3 regions of the Buttiauxella sp. WJP83 genome follow, and region 1 is predicted to be linked to each of the others. Evidence: predicted binding sites of a transcription regulator. Region 1 holds the regulator's gene; each other region holds the start of a gene.
The links. Region 1 encodes ArgR, which controls arginine synthesis, uptake and breakdown. Its sites were predicted from a motif close to ANTGAATAAAAATACANT; they were not measured.
Positions count from the first base shown of each region.

Region 1 (4,287 bases):
AGCTCAGGCGAAAAAAAACCGGAATATCAATTCCGGTTTTTTTATCTCTTGGACTCAGGGTTTACTTGTTAACAAACTCTTCGCCAAGGGTAATATCTTTCTTCAGGGTATCCAGCATCCCTTCCAACGCCTGGTGCTCAAAAGCACTCAGTTTGCCGTAGGATTTGTGCTCTGCGATACCGTTTTTGCCCAGCAGCAATGGCTGAGAGAAGAAACGAGCGTGCTCGCCGTTGCCTTCAACGTACGCGCATTCAACAACATTGCTTTCGCCTTGCAGTGCGCGAACCAATGACAAACCAAAGCGTGCAGCAGCCTGGCCCATTGACAGGGTTGCAGACCCGCCACCAGCTTTAGCTTCTACAACTTCAGTACCCGCATTCTGGATACGCTTAGTCAGGTCAGCAACTTCTTGTTCGGTAAAGCTCACACCTGGGATCTGAGACAACAGTGGCAGAATAGTCACACCGGAGTGGCCGCCAATCACAGGAACTTCGATATCAGTTGGCAGTTTGCCTTTCAGTTCCGCAACAAAGGTGTTGGAGCGGATGATATCCAGCGTAGTCACGCCAAACAGTTTGTTTTTGTCGTATACGCCTGCTTTTTTCAGCACTTCGGCCGCGATAGCAACGGTGGTATTCACTGGGTTAGTGATGATACCAATACAGGCTTTCGGGCAAGTTTGAGCAATCTGTTGAACCAGATTTTTCACGATTCCCGCGTTGACGTTAAACAGGTCTGAACGATCCATGCCTGGTTTACGTGCTACACCAGCAGAGATCAGCACCACATCCGCACCAACCAGTGCTGGTGTTGCATCTTCACCGCAGAAACCTTTGATTTTCACATCTGTAGGGATATGACTCAGATCGACTGCAACACCAGGGGTTACCGGTGCAATATCATACAGGGAGAGTTCTGAACCTGAAGGCAGTTGGGTCTTGAGTAGAAGGGCAAGCGCCTGGCCAATACCACCTGCTGCGCCGAGGACTGCAACTTTCATCCTAAACTCCTTATTATGTTAGCAAATAGGTGCCGTAACTCCATGCGGTGGCGACCATAATCCAGAGAAGGGGTAATTACAATCTTCCCGCTTTAGGTTTGCGACGTTGAGCATCCCTGAAACGTTACTGCTGCATTTACTCACTGGGTGGAAACGACGCCTTAGCGCCCGGTCACAACCTGATGTTGTCACATCAACGGCGGTTACATTACCCCTCCCTTAGCAGCAAAACAACATCATTTTGATAACATTTAGTTTACTTACCAACTTATTTTCGAGTCGTGACGAAGGCATGTTTCTCGATAACAAAATTTGATAATATTCGCCCCTTTCATAACATTATTTCAGGCTTTCACCCAGCCAATCATTTGCATAAAAATTCATTTAAATGCATAATAATGTTATCTTCGTTGACCTGAATATGGGTGACATATGCGTATTTCCTCAAAACAAGAAGAATTAGTCAAAGCGTTCAAAGCATTATTGAAAGAAGAGAAATTCAGTTCTCAAGGCGAGATTGTTCATGCCTTGCAAAACGACGGCTTCGAAAACATCAACCAATCTAAAGTCTCTCGTATGCTGACCAAGTTTGGCGCGGTGCGTACACGCAATGCCAAAATGGAGATGGTGTACTGCTTGCCAGCTGAGCTTGGCGTGCCAACGACATCCAGCCCACTGAAGAATCTGGTTCTGGATATTGATTACAACGATGCTGTGGTTGTTATCCACACAAGCCCTGGTGCGGCACAGTTAATTGCACGCTTGCTGGATTCTTTAGGTAAAGCTGAAGGTATTTTGGGCACTATTGCTGGGGATGACACCATCTTTACCACCCCTGCTAAAGACTTCACTGTAAAAGAGTTGTATGAAGCAATTCTGGTGCTGTTCGAGCAAGAGCTGTAAGCGTTACTACCGCGTTCCCGTTGTTATTCAGCGGCGGGAACAATATCTTAGACCAGTTACTCCCTCTGCCCTCACGCTTCCGTAAATCCCATTCAAAATGCACTGCACGCCTATAAAACTCCATTTCATCAGCCGGTTACGTTAAGTAGCGCACAAAAAGCCAAAGTTCAACATCTTGTTGTTTTTACTTATGTTTAACAAAAAAACAGCAATAAAAGATTCATTTTAATAACTTTACGTAATATCAGAAGCCTCTATTATTGTAAAGTTTCATAGATAATAATTAGCGTGGTATTAATTTTGTTAGTTATTAGTGTATACTTGATTTTGTGATGAGGGTCACGAAATGAAGACCCCAATAAAAGAATACGACGAGGTAAAGATTATGAACATGAAATCAACTTTAGTTACCGCAAGCCTACTTTCGATGCTGTCATTTGGCGCTTTTGCTGCAACATCAATTAATGCCGACCAGGCGCAAAACCGTCAGGCGATGGGTACCATTTCTGTAAGCCAGGTAGGCAGTGCGCCAATGGATATGCGCCAAATGTTGAATGAAAAAGCTGAACAGAAAGGTGCTTCTTCTTACCGCATCATTGAAGCCCGCACTGGCGACCAATGGCATGCAACAGCTGAGCTGTACAAGTAACAGCCTGGCTGCAAGAAGCAATATCTAAAACGATGACCCCAAGAACAATAAATGCAGTTAAGCCCTTCCGGTCGTTGATATAAACAATTCAGGAGTAAAGATTATGAAAACCAAACTTACACTCGCAGCACTGAGCCTTTTTTCCGTTATCTCTTTCGGCGCTAACGCAGCCGCACATCAGATAGACAGTGAACAAGCGCAGAATCTGCAATCTATGGGCACCATTTCCGTAAGCCAGGTAGGTAGTGCACCAATGGATATGCGTCAGGAATTATCACAGAAAGCGACTAAAGAAGGTGCCTCAGCTTATCGTATTATCGAGGCGCGTTCTGGCGATACATGGCATGCCACCGCTGAACTGTATAAATAAACCCTCGTCGTCAAAAAGGACGACTTTGCCCCCGTTCGCGGGGGCTTTTTTATGCCTGTAAATCGGGGATTATCCACGCACGTTAAAACGCAATTGCCCTTCCAGTTCCTCTTCTGCTTCATCAAAAAGCAAAATCAAAGCCCCATAACGCCGTCTTTGCATTTCTGGCAAATGAACAAATTCAATCTCCGCCGGGAGCGGTAAAATCCCCCCGACAACCACATCCCATAAACTGTCGAGATCGTGAACCTGTTTTTTCTCAAGCCTAAATTCCTGGATAAAGTGACGATAGAACTCCGGTTGATCTTCTATCTGACTAAAATCAAAGGTGTATTTTTTCATAACTTGCCACCTTAACCAGATAACCGGTGTTAAAGAATTCGCTATCCTGAAGTGCCAGATTTGCCATAATTTTCTTCCGCTAAAAATTGCGCATCTCATAAGTATAGATACAAAAAAGCCGACGCAAGGCGTCGGCTCGGGTCAGGCATCTATCAGCGCGTGCTGGTATTTATGCAGCACATGCGCCAGTCGTTTCACCGGTTCGGTGACTTGTAACGGCGCCTCCCAGACCCGCAACTTCTCCTGGTAAATATCTAACTCATCCAATAACTGCTTAAAGTAACGCCGTTTTTTATCATCGCTTGATGCCGACGTAAGCTTATCTGCTGTGTTTCTCAACTGGCGATGGAATGCGGAAAGATCGTCGTTCACGGGTATCGGTGCATCACGCAATCGCTGGTGAGCAATAATCAAAGTCAGCGCCAGGCGGTAGCGATCGATATCTCCCGGAAACGTATTCAGCAGTAAGAAAAGCTGCTGATAAAGAGCGGGTAGATGATTCTCTTTGCGTCGCGCTTTATTGGTTGTCAGTGCGGAGACTGCTGCGGAAACAAACTGGTTCAGCAGTGTGCGGCCCGTGCGCTCTTTGGAGTTATCCCGGATAAGTAGGATAACCATCATCGCCAGGAAACAGCCCACTATTTGTCCCAATGCACTGTCCAAAAACGTACTGAAATGAAACGTCATCGGGTTATCCAACACAATGACGTTGATAGTTCCGGCAAGGGCCCCCATCGAACCAAGACGTCGCTTCTGTACTTCAATTCCCATAAAGAAGCCCAGCAACGCAAGACTAATGCACAGTAACAACATGCTTTGCTGAGTCGAAGGTAGGATCACTAAAAAGTAGAAAGCCCCTAATGGGAGTGCGACTAACATGCCGTATAAAAAGTCGAGGGAGACCATGCGTGGATTGGGTAAACGCATCGCCAGCGACGTGACAACGGCAATCATGACCATCGCGCCACTGCCGGATGTCCATCCCGTCCATAACCAAAACAAGCAACCGAGCATGCAGGAAAC
Region 1 covers NZ_CP110080.1:442,801-447,087, reverse strand. Annotated here, with positions in the region: gene mdh (malate dehydrogenase) at 62-1,000, opposite strand; gene argR (transcriptional regulator ArgR) at 1,433-1,903, shown strand; gene yhcN (peroxide/acid stress response protein YhcN) at 2,289-2,552, shown strand; gene yhcN (peroxide/acid stress response protein YhcN) at 2,656-2,922, shown strand; gene OH773_RS02115 (barstar family protein) at 2,992-3,264, opposite strand; gene aaeB (p-hydroxybenzoic acid efflux pump subunit AaeB) at 3,406-4,287, opposite strand, start outside.

Region 2 (4,287 bases), 440 kb from region 1:
CCTGATGGCACCATAAAATCGGTGCAACCAAGCCGTTTGCCGGGGCATGACACAGCGTACGCCATGACGGTGCATAAATCACAGGGGTCGGAATTCGAGCACGCCGCCCTGGTTCTGCCAAATCAATACACCGCTGTGGTAACCCGTGAACTGGTCTATACCGCGATCACGCGTGCGCGCAGCAGATTGTCTTTGTATGCCGATGATCGGGTGTTGGAAAAAGCGATTGTGACGAAGACGGAACGACGCAGCGGATTGATGGAAAGTTTTAGCTAGCCCTTAGCAGGGCTAGCTAAATTGTCAGGCTAAATCTGCCATCAGCACTTTTGAACGTCGCTGATAGTTGTACATTTCTTTTTTACTTTCAGGTAGTAACTCGACATCAACGGGCATAAAGCCACGCTCCTGGAACCAGTGAATACTACGGGTTGTCAGGACAAATAGCTTGCTCAGCCCCATCTGCCGGGCTTGTGTGGCAATGCGTTGCAGCAATACTTCGCCACGTGATGAGCTGCGATAGTCAGGATGAACCGCAACACAGGCCATTTCGCCAATCCCTTCTTCCTGGAACGGATACAACGCCGCACAAGCGATGGTCAGGTTGTCGCGCTGGATAATGGTGAATTTGTCGATCTCCATTTCCAGTTGTTCACGTGAGCGACGCACCAGAATCCCTTGCTGCTCCAGTGGGCGAATGAGTTCCAGGATGCCGCCGATATCGTTAATGGTGGCGCGACGAATTTGCTCCGCACTCTCCATGACGATTTGCGTACCGATACCATCACGGGAGAACAACTCCTGCAATAGCGCACCGTCTTCTTGATAGCTGATCAAATGGCTGCGACGCACGCCGCTACGGCAGGCTTTGACTGCGCCTCGCAGAAAACGCACGGTGCCAGAATGGTAATCACCCGCTTCTTCCAGCTCTTCAATACGTTTTTGCGCATCGTTAGGAAAGAGTTCAGAAACGATATTGCCGCTATCGTCGATCACGCCCTGTGAAGAGCAGAAACCAATCATTTTTTCGGCTTTCAGTTTTACGGCCAATTGCGTGGCAATTTCTTCAGAGGTGAGATTAAAACTTTCACCTGTGACAGAAACAGCAACTGGGCCCATCAATACAATCGCCCCGTTATCAAGCTGGCGGTGAATGGCTTCTTCGTCGATACGACGAACACGACCACTGTGGCAATAATCCACACCATCATCTACGCCTAACGGCTGCGCGATAATAAAGTTACCGCTGACGACGTTGATATGCGCCCCTTGCAACGGTGTGTTGCCAAGGCTCATGGACAAACGCGCTGTAATATCCAGCTGCAATAAACCGGCGGCTTGTTTAACCAGCTCAAGGGTTTTTGCATCAGTAACACGCGTATGTTTGTGATAGACAGGTTCATGATTATGCGAAGCCAGATTGGCATCAATTTGCGGACGTGCACCATACACCACCACCAGACGAATCCCCAGGCTGTGCAACAGCCCAATATCATTGACGATACTGGAGAAGTTCTCGTGTTCAATGGCTTCGCCGCCAAGCATAATGACAAACGTTTTTCCCCGATGGGCATTTATATAGGGAACAGAATGGCGAAATCCCTGTACCAGTTCGGTTCTACGTTCCTTCACCACGGCAAGCCCTCATTGCATGATTATTCGTAATTTCTGTATTTTTATTCTTTTATTGCTCTCGGTGCAAGCAGCAATTACCGCAAAGCAGAAATTTCTGTGCCGCTGTCGCCAGGGACTTGATTGCGAATGTTTACCCTTTTATGAGTGACAGCCTAAGCCCGATTCGCTAAAGTTTTCGGCTCAAAAAAATAAAATTAGTTATTCGGTTCACGGAAACACACCGCTCAGGAGAGCTATGTCAGATTCCCGTTCATTAATTAGTCGTCGCCGCTTACTCAAGGGCGCGGGCGCTTTGTGGCTACTGAGTGTTAGCCAGGTTGGCTTTGCGGCCTCAAGCCTGGTCATTGCGGTTCGTGTCTGGCCCGCATCGTCTTACACGCGAGTCACGCTGGAATCGAACAGGGAGCTTAAATACCGACAATTTGCGTTAAGCAATCCTGATCGGGTGGTTGTTGACATAGAAGGTGTGAATTTAAATTCAGTATTGAAGGGCATCGGTTCTCAGATTCGTGGCGATGATCCTTTCATTAAGTCCGCGCGAGTGGGTCAGTTTGATCCTCAAACCGTGCGCATGGTTTTCGAACTCAAACAGAACGTAACACCGCACTTGTTTGCACTGGCTCCGGTGGCTGAATTCAAAGAACGCCTGGTGATGGATCTCTATCCGGCCAATATGAACAGCGAGCAAGATCCACTGTTGGCATTGTTGGAAGATTACAACAACGGTAAGTTGGATAAGGATTCAATGCCATCGCCGGAGCAAGGGCCGAAGCCTGGCAAGGCGGGTCGCGACAGACCGATTATTATCATGCTGGATCCTGGCCATGGTGGTGAAGATCCCGGTGCGATTGGGCCGAACAAGACGCGTGAAAAAGATGTCGTGCTGCAAATCGCTCGTCGCCTGAAAGCGCTGATTGATAAAGAAGCGAATATGAAAGCCTATATGACGCGCAACGAGGATGTGTTTATCCCGTTAAAAGTCAGGGTGGCAAAAGCGCAAAAGCAACGTGCTGATTTGTTTGTTTCTATTCATGCGGATGCATTTACCTCTGGCGCGGCGCGCGGCTCTTCAGTGTTTGCGCTCTCAACTAAAGGGGCGACCAGTACCGCAGCAAAATTCCTCGCTCAAACTCAGAACGCCGCCGACTTAATCGGTGGGGTGAATAAGAGTGGCGACCGCTATCTCGACCATACGATGTTCGATATGGTCCAGTCATTGACCATCAACGATAGCCTTAAATTCGGCAAAGAAGTGCTGACCCGATTGGGGCGTGTCAATAAACTGCATAAAAATAGCGTCGATCAGGCGGGGTTTGCAGTGCTTAAAGCACCAGATATTCCTTCCATTCTGGTGGAGACGGCATTTCTCAGTAACGTTGAAGAAGAGCGAAAGCTGCGTACAGCCACCTTCCAGCAGGAAGTTGCAGAGTCGATTTTGGCGGGGATCAGAGCGTATTTCGCGGATAGTTCACGCCTGGCACGACGCGGATAGTAAAACCTGAGTGGATTAGCGGAAGCGACACCCACTCAGCGTACGATTGGCAGATTTTAGATACAAAAAAAGCACCTGTTAAGGTGCTTTAATGTTGGTTGCGGGGGCCGGATTTGAACCGACGACCTTCGGGTTATGAGCCCGACGAGCTACCAGGCTGCTCCACCCCGCGTCCGTAAACTTCTTTAGTACCCAAATGGCTTTCACCATTGCGCGAATGTTCAGCGACTTAGTTGGTTGCGGGGGCCAGATTTGAACTGACGACCTTCGGGTTATGAGCCCGACGAGCTACCAGGCTGCTCCACCCCGCGTCCGTATAACTATTTACTGCTAATGATTTTCATCACCGCGCTACTATCAGCGACTTTTTAATTGGTTGCGGGGGCCAGATTTGAACTGACGACCTTCGGGTTATGAGCCCGACGAGCTACCAGGCTGCTCCACCCCGCGTCCGTGGAAGCGCACTATACTCTGCTCGGCTTTTGATGCAACCTTTTTTTTAATAAATGCCCGATTTGTCTCATGTAACTGATAATAATTTAATTTAAGTATAAATAGTGAGCACATCCCGCATCTATGGGCCACGACACGTTTAATTCTTGTGGTACGTTTGCTATCTTCCCGTCGGGAATAGCGGCATAAACCTGGCGAGGAAGTGATGATAGGACGTTGGACTAAGTACATTGTAACAGGAGTGATGGTTGCCATTCTGGCTGGCTGTTCCTCGAAACCGACAAATAAAGGTCAGCAATATAAGGACGGGAAATTCACCCAGCCTTTCTCCCTCGTCAACCGGCCTGATGCGGTAGGGGCCCCGATCAACGGCGGCGACTTTGCTGAGCAAGTTAACCAAATTCGTTCCGCATCTCCTCGCCTCTATAATAGCAAGAGTGATGTTTACGGTGCCGTTCAACAGTGGCTACAAGCCGGTGGCGATACCAGTAAGCTGAGCCAGTACGGCATTGACGCCTGGCAGATGGAAGGTGCTGACAACTACGGTAATGTGCAATTCACAGGCTACTACACGCCGGTGGTGCAGGCGCGTTACACCCGTCAGGGTGAATTCCAGTATCCTATCTACCGTATGCCGCCAAAACGCGGACGTTTACCTTCCCGTGCTGAAATCTACAGCGGCGCACTAAGCGACAGCTACATTATTGCTT
Region 2 covers NZ_CP110080.1:886,109-890,395, forward strand. Annotated here, with positions in the region: gene recD (exodeoxyribonuclease V subunit alpha) at 1-276, shown strand, start outside; gene argA (amino-acid N-acetyltransferase) at 301-1,632, opposite strand; gene amiC (N-acetylmuramoyl-L-alanine amidase AmiC) at 1,868-3,124, shown strand; tRNA gene OH773_RS04070 (tRNA-Met) at 3,220-3,296, opposite strand; tRNA gene OH773_RS04075 (tRNA-Met) at 3,359-3,435, opposite strand; tRNA gene OH773_RS04080 (tRNA-Met) at 3,498-3,574, opposite strand; gene mltA (murein transglycosylase A) at 3,783-4,287, shown strand, end outside.
Region 2: the regulator ArgR is predicted to act here: its motif matches at 1,665-1,682, upstream of argA (amino-acid N-acetyltransferase).

Region 3 (4,287 bases), 620 kb from region 1:
TTCGGTCGAGATGTGCCATGCGTTTTCGTCACGGCTGTAGATTTTCTCTAGTGAAGCTGTAGTCGGGATATCACGCTCTTTCAGGTAATCCAGCAGAGCTTCACGGGAACGCAGGTCCCACTCACGCCATGGCGCAACCACTTTCAGATGTGGCGCCAGAGCCGCCCACGTGGATTCAAAACGTACCTGGTCGTTACCTTTACCAGTCGCGCCGTGGCACAGGGCATCTGCGCCGACTTTATTCGCTACATCAACCAGTGCTTTAGCAATCAATGGACGCGCCATTGACGTACCCAGCAGGTAGCTGCCTTCGTACAGTGCGCCAGTTTGCAATACTGGATAAACGTAATCGCTGATGAATTCTTCACGCGCATCCACGACATAGCACTCAGTTGCGCCAGAGCGCAGTGCCTTTTGTTCCACGCCTTTCAGGTCTTCACGATCCTGGCCAATATCCACCACACACGCGACCACTTCACAGCCGCCGTAGTTTTCTTTCAACCATGGAATGATGGCAGAAGTATCAAGGCCGCCAGAGTATGCGAGAACGATTTTTTTGATGCCGTGATTTTGCATTGTCTTTTTCCTTTAAATCTTAAGCTAAGATCCGGGTGCCGATGGCCACACCGTTAAACAAAGAAGGTAACTGCTCCGCGTGACGCCAGGACGCAATGTCCACAGGGCGACCCAGCGTGCGGGCTGCATCCAGCGCCGCGTTGACTTTAACAATCATGCCGTCGGTAATAATGCCTTGAGCGATTAACTGCTCCGCTTTTGCCGCCGTCATTTCTGCAATACGTTGCCCTTTGCCATCAAGAATGCCGCTGACATCTGACAGCAGAATCAGATCGGCACCCAGTGTTGCTGCCAGCGCCGTAGCAGCCTGGTCAGCATTTACGTTCATCAACTCGCCTTCAGCAGTCACGCCAATAGAGCTGACAATCGGCAGGAAGCCAGAATCCAAAAGCGTGGTAATCAGCTTAGCTGAACCTGGTTTCGCCAGGCCTACATGGCCCAGTTCTTCGTCAAGTCTGGAAACCGTTACGCTATTGCCATCACCAAGGCAAAGGCCGACACCATTGATGTCATGTTTTTTTGCCCACGCCAACAATGTTTTGTTCGCCGTTCCTGCCAACGCACCGGTAATAATGTCAATCTGGTCAGCAGGTGTCACACGCAGGCCATTTTTCTTGATAACCGGTAAGGAGAGCTTTTTCATCAGCTCATCGACTACGCAGCCGCCGCCGTGAACAATCACCAGTGGACGTTGATGAGACTGACGATAGTTCACCAGCGCAGTAAACAGACGCTCCAGCGCTTCTTCGCTATCCAGCAGTACGCCACCTAATTTGATAATTAATGGATTCATCATGTCACCCAACTACCGGTTAAATAAGAGACTGCGTTTCGGCAAAGCCAAAACGAATATTCAGACACTGCACAGCCTGAGCCGATGCGCCTTTAAGAAGATTATCTTCAGTTGCGACGACAATCAGATGCTCGCCTTGCACTGCGAAACCAATATCGCAGAACGGCAGGCCAACCACGTTTTTCAGTGCTGGCACGCCTTTGTCATACAGGCGCACTAACGGTTTATCTTGATAAGCTTGATTAAACACCTCAGCGACTTGCTGCTGAGTTACCCCTGCTTTCAGACGGCAGGTTATGGTCGCCAGGATCCCACGCGGGAAATTGCCCAAGTGCGGAGTGAAAATCACTGGAGTACCAAGATGGCTGACAATTTCTGGATGATGGCGATGATTAAAAATGCCATACGGTTGCAGGCTCACTTCGCAGAAACTGTTGGAAATCGCAGCCTTACGCCCAGCGCCGCTAACACCGCTGGTCGCGTTGATCACAGGCCATTGGTTTAAATCCAGCAGTCCAGCATCAATCAGAGGTTTTAACGCCAGCTGAGATGCAGTGGGATAGCAGCCAGGAACCGAGATCAAACTGGTTTCTTTAATGTTGTCGCTCTGCCATTCCGCCAGACCATAAACTGCCTGTTCCAGCAATTCAGGATGTTGATGCGTAAAGCCGTAGAAAAGTTGATAAAACTTGGCGTCGTTAACGCGGAAGGCGCCAGAAAGGTCGATAACGACACAGCCTTTCTCCAGAAACTGCGGTGCCAGGTCATGGCTGACTTCATGGGCAGTTGCGAGAAACACGACATCCACGCCGTCGGTAAATTCGCTGATATCCGACATTGGCTGTAACGGCATATCAACGATACCTTTTAATTGCGGGTGCAAATCAGATATCAATTTTCCTGCGTCATTACTTTGCGCTGAAACCGTCAAAGCGGTTATGTTCATATGAGGATGGCGATTCAAATAGTTCACAAGCTCTGCGCCTGCATAACCGCTGGCACCAACAATCAGCGTATTCAACATCTCGGCTGTACACCTTCTTAGGTTGTGTCTGCTAAAGGTGTCAGCTGGAAAGCCATCACCCAACGTACAATTACGTGGTTCAACCCACCGGAACCAGGGGTTCCATCGCGGCAGGTAATAATGTATTTTTATTCAATATTACTGCATGATTATGTATACCAACCTGAGCTAAGGCCTGTCAACAGTGAAGATGAAATTACCTCCTTTTATCGAGATTTACCGCGCATTGATCGCGAGCCCTTCCATCAGCGCTACCGATAGTGCGTTGGATCAGAGTAATGAGTCTTTAATCAATTTGCTGGCGGGCTGGTTCCGCGACATTGGATTTAACGTCGAAATACAACCGGTACCGGGTACGCGCAATAAATTCAACATGCTGGCGAGTACCGGTAGCGGTGCCGGTGGGCTACTGCTTGCAGGTCATACCGATACCGTGCCGTTTGACGATGGCCGCTGGACGCGCGACCCCTTCACGCTGACCGAGCATGAAAATAAACTGTATGGGCTCGGCACGGCGGATATGAAAGGCTTCTTCGCGTTTATACTTGATGCACTGCGTGATGTGGATGTCACCACGCTTAAAAAACCACTCTACATTCTGGCGACCGCCGATGAAGAAACGACGATGGCCGGTGCACGTTATTTCTCTGAAACGACGAGCTTACGCCCGGACTGCGCCATCATTGGTGAACCCACTTCATTACAGCCAGTACGTGCCCACAAAGGCCACATTTCGAATGCTATCCGCATCCTTGGACAATCTGGCCACTCGAGCGATCCAGCTCGTGGTGTGAACGCCATCGAACTGATGCACGACGCAATCGGCCATATCATGTCGCTGAAGAACACGTTGAAAGAGCGTTATCACCATGACGCCTTCACTGTGCCTTATCCCACGCTGAACCTCGGGCACATTAACGGTGGCGATGCCGCCAACCGTATTTGTGCCTGTTGCGAACTGCATATGGATATTCGTCCACTGCCTGGGCTGACATTAAATGATCTTAATGGTTTGCTAAATGAAGCATTAGAGCCCGTGAGCCAGAAATGGCCGGGTCGTTTGACGATTTCTGAACTGCACCCGCCGATTCCAGGCTACGAATGCGCCAAAGACCACCAGTTAGTGCAAGTTGTCGAGAAATTACTGGGCGCACAAACCGAGGTCGTGAACTACTGCACCGAAGCGCCATTTATTCAGACGATTTGCCCAACGCTGGTTCTGGGACCGGGCTCTATCAATCAGGCCCACCAACCAGATGAATACATAGAAACGCGATTTATCGAACCTACTCGCAAACTCATCACGCAAGTCGTGCATCATTTTTGCTGGCATTGAAAAATAGCGTTTATGGGGGTTTTGCCCCCTTTTTAAGCTACTTTTTAGCGAATCCTCATAAGAAATGCTTATCCACGAAGTTAGTAATTAAATTTCATGAATTAGCGCAATTTATTCGTTTGCTGAAACGATTTCGTAGCAATTGACGAAACAAAACTTACGTGGCTTTATAAAGACGGTGTTGAACCTTCACGGGTGAAATTAAGTTACATAAAAGATGGGGTGTGTGGGACTATAATGAACGAACAATATTCCGCTTTGCGAAGTAATGTCAGTATGCTCGGCAAGTTGCTCGGGGATACCATCAAGGATGCGTTAGGTGAAAACATTCTTGACCGCGTAGAAACAATCCGCAAATTGTCAAAGTCCTCACGGGCAGGCAATGAAGCAAACCGTCAGGAATTGCTGACCACGTTACAGAACCTGTCTAACGACGAATTACTCCCCGTAGCCCGTGCATTCAGCCAATTCCTGAACCTGGCCAACACCGCCGAGCAGTATCACAGTATTTCCGCCAATGGCGAAGCTGCCAGCAATCCTGAAGTCATCGCTAAGACA
Region 3 covers NZ_CP110080.1:4,529,277-4,533,563, forward strand. Annotated here, with positions in the region: gene OH773_RS20925 (argininosuccinate synthase) at 1-576, opposite strand, end outside; gene argB (acetylglutamate kinase) at 596-1,372, opposite strand; gene argC (N-acetyl-gamma-glutamyl-phosphate reductase) at 1,389-2,393, opposite strand; gene argE (acetylornithine deacetylase) at 2,578-3,729, shown strand; gene ppc (phosphoenolpyruvate carboxylase) at 3,967-4,287, shown strand, end outside.
Region 3: the regulator ArgR is predicted to act here: its motif matches at 2,513-2,530, upstream of argC (N-acetyl-gamma-glutamyl-phosphate reductase).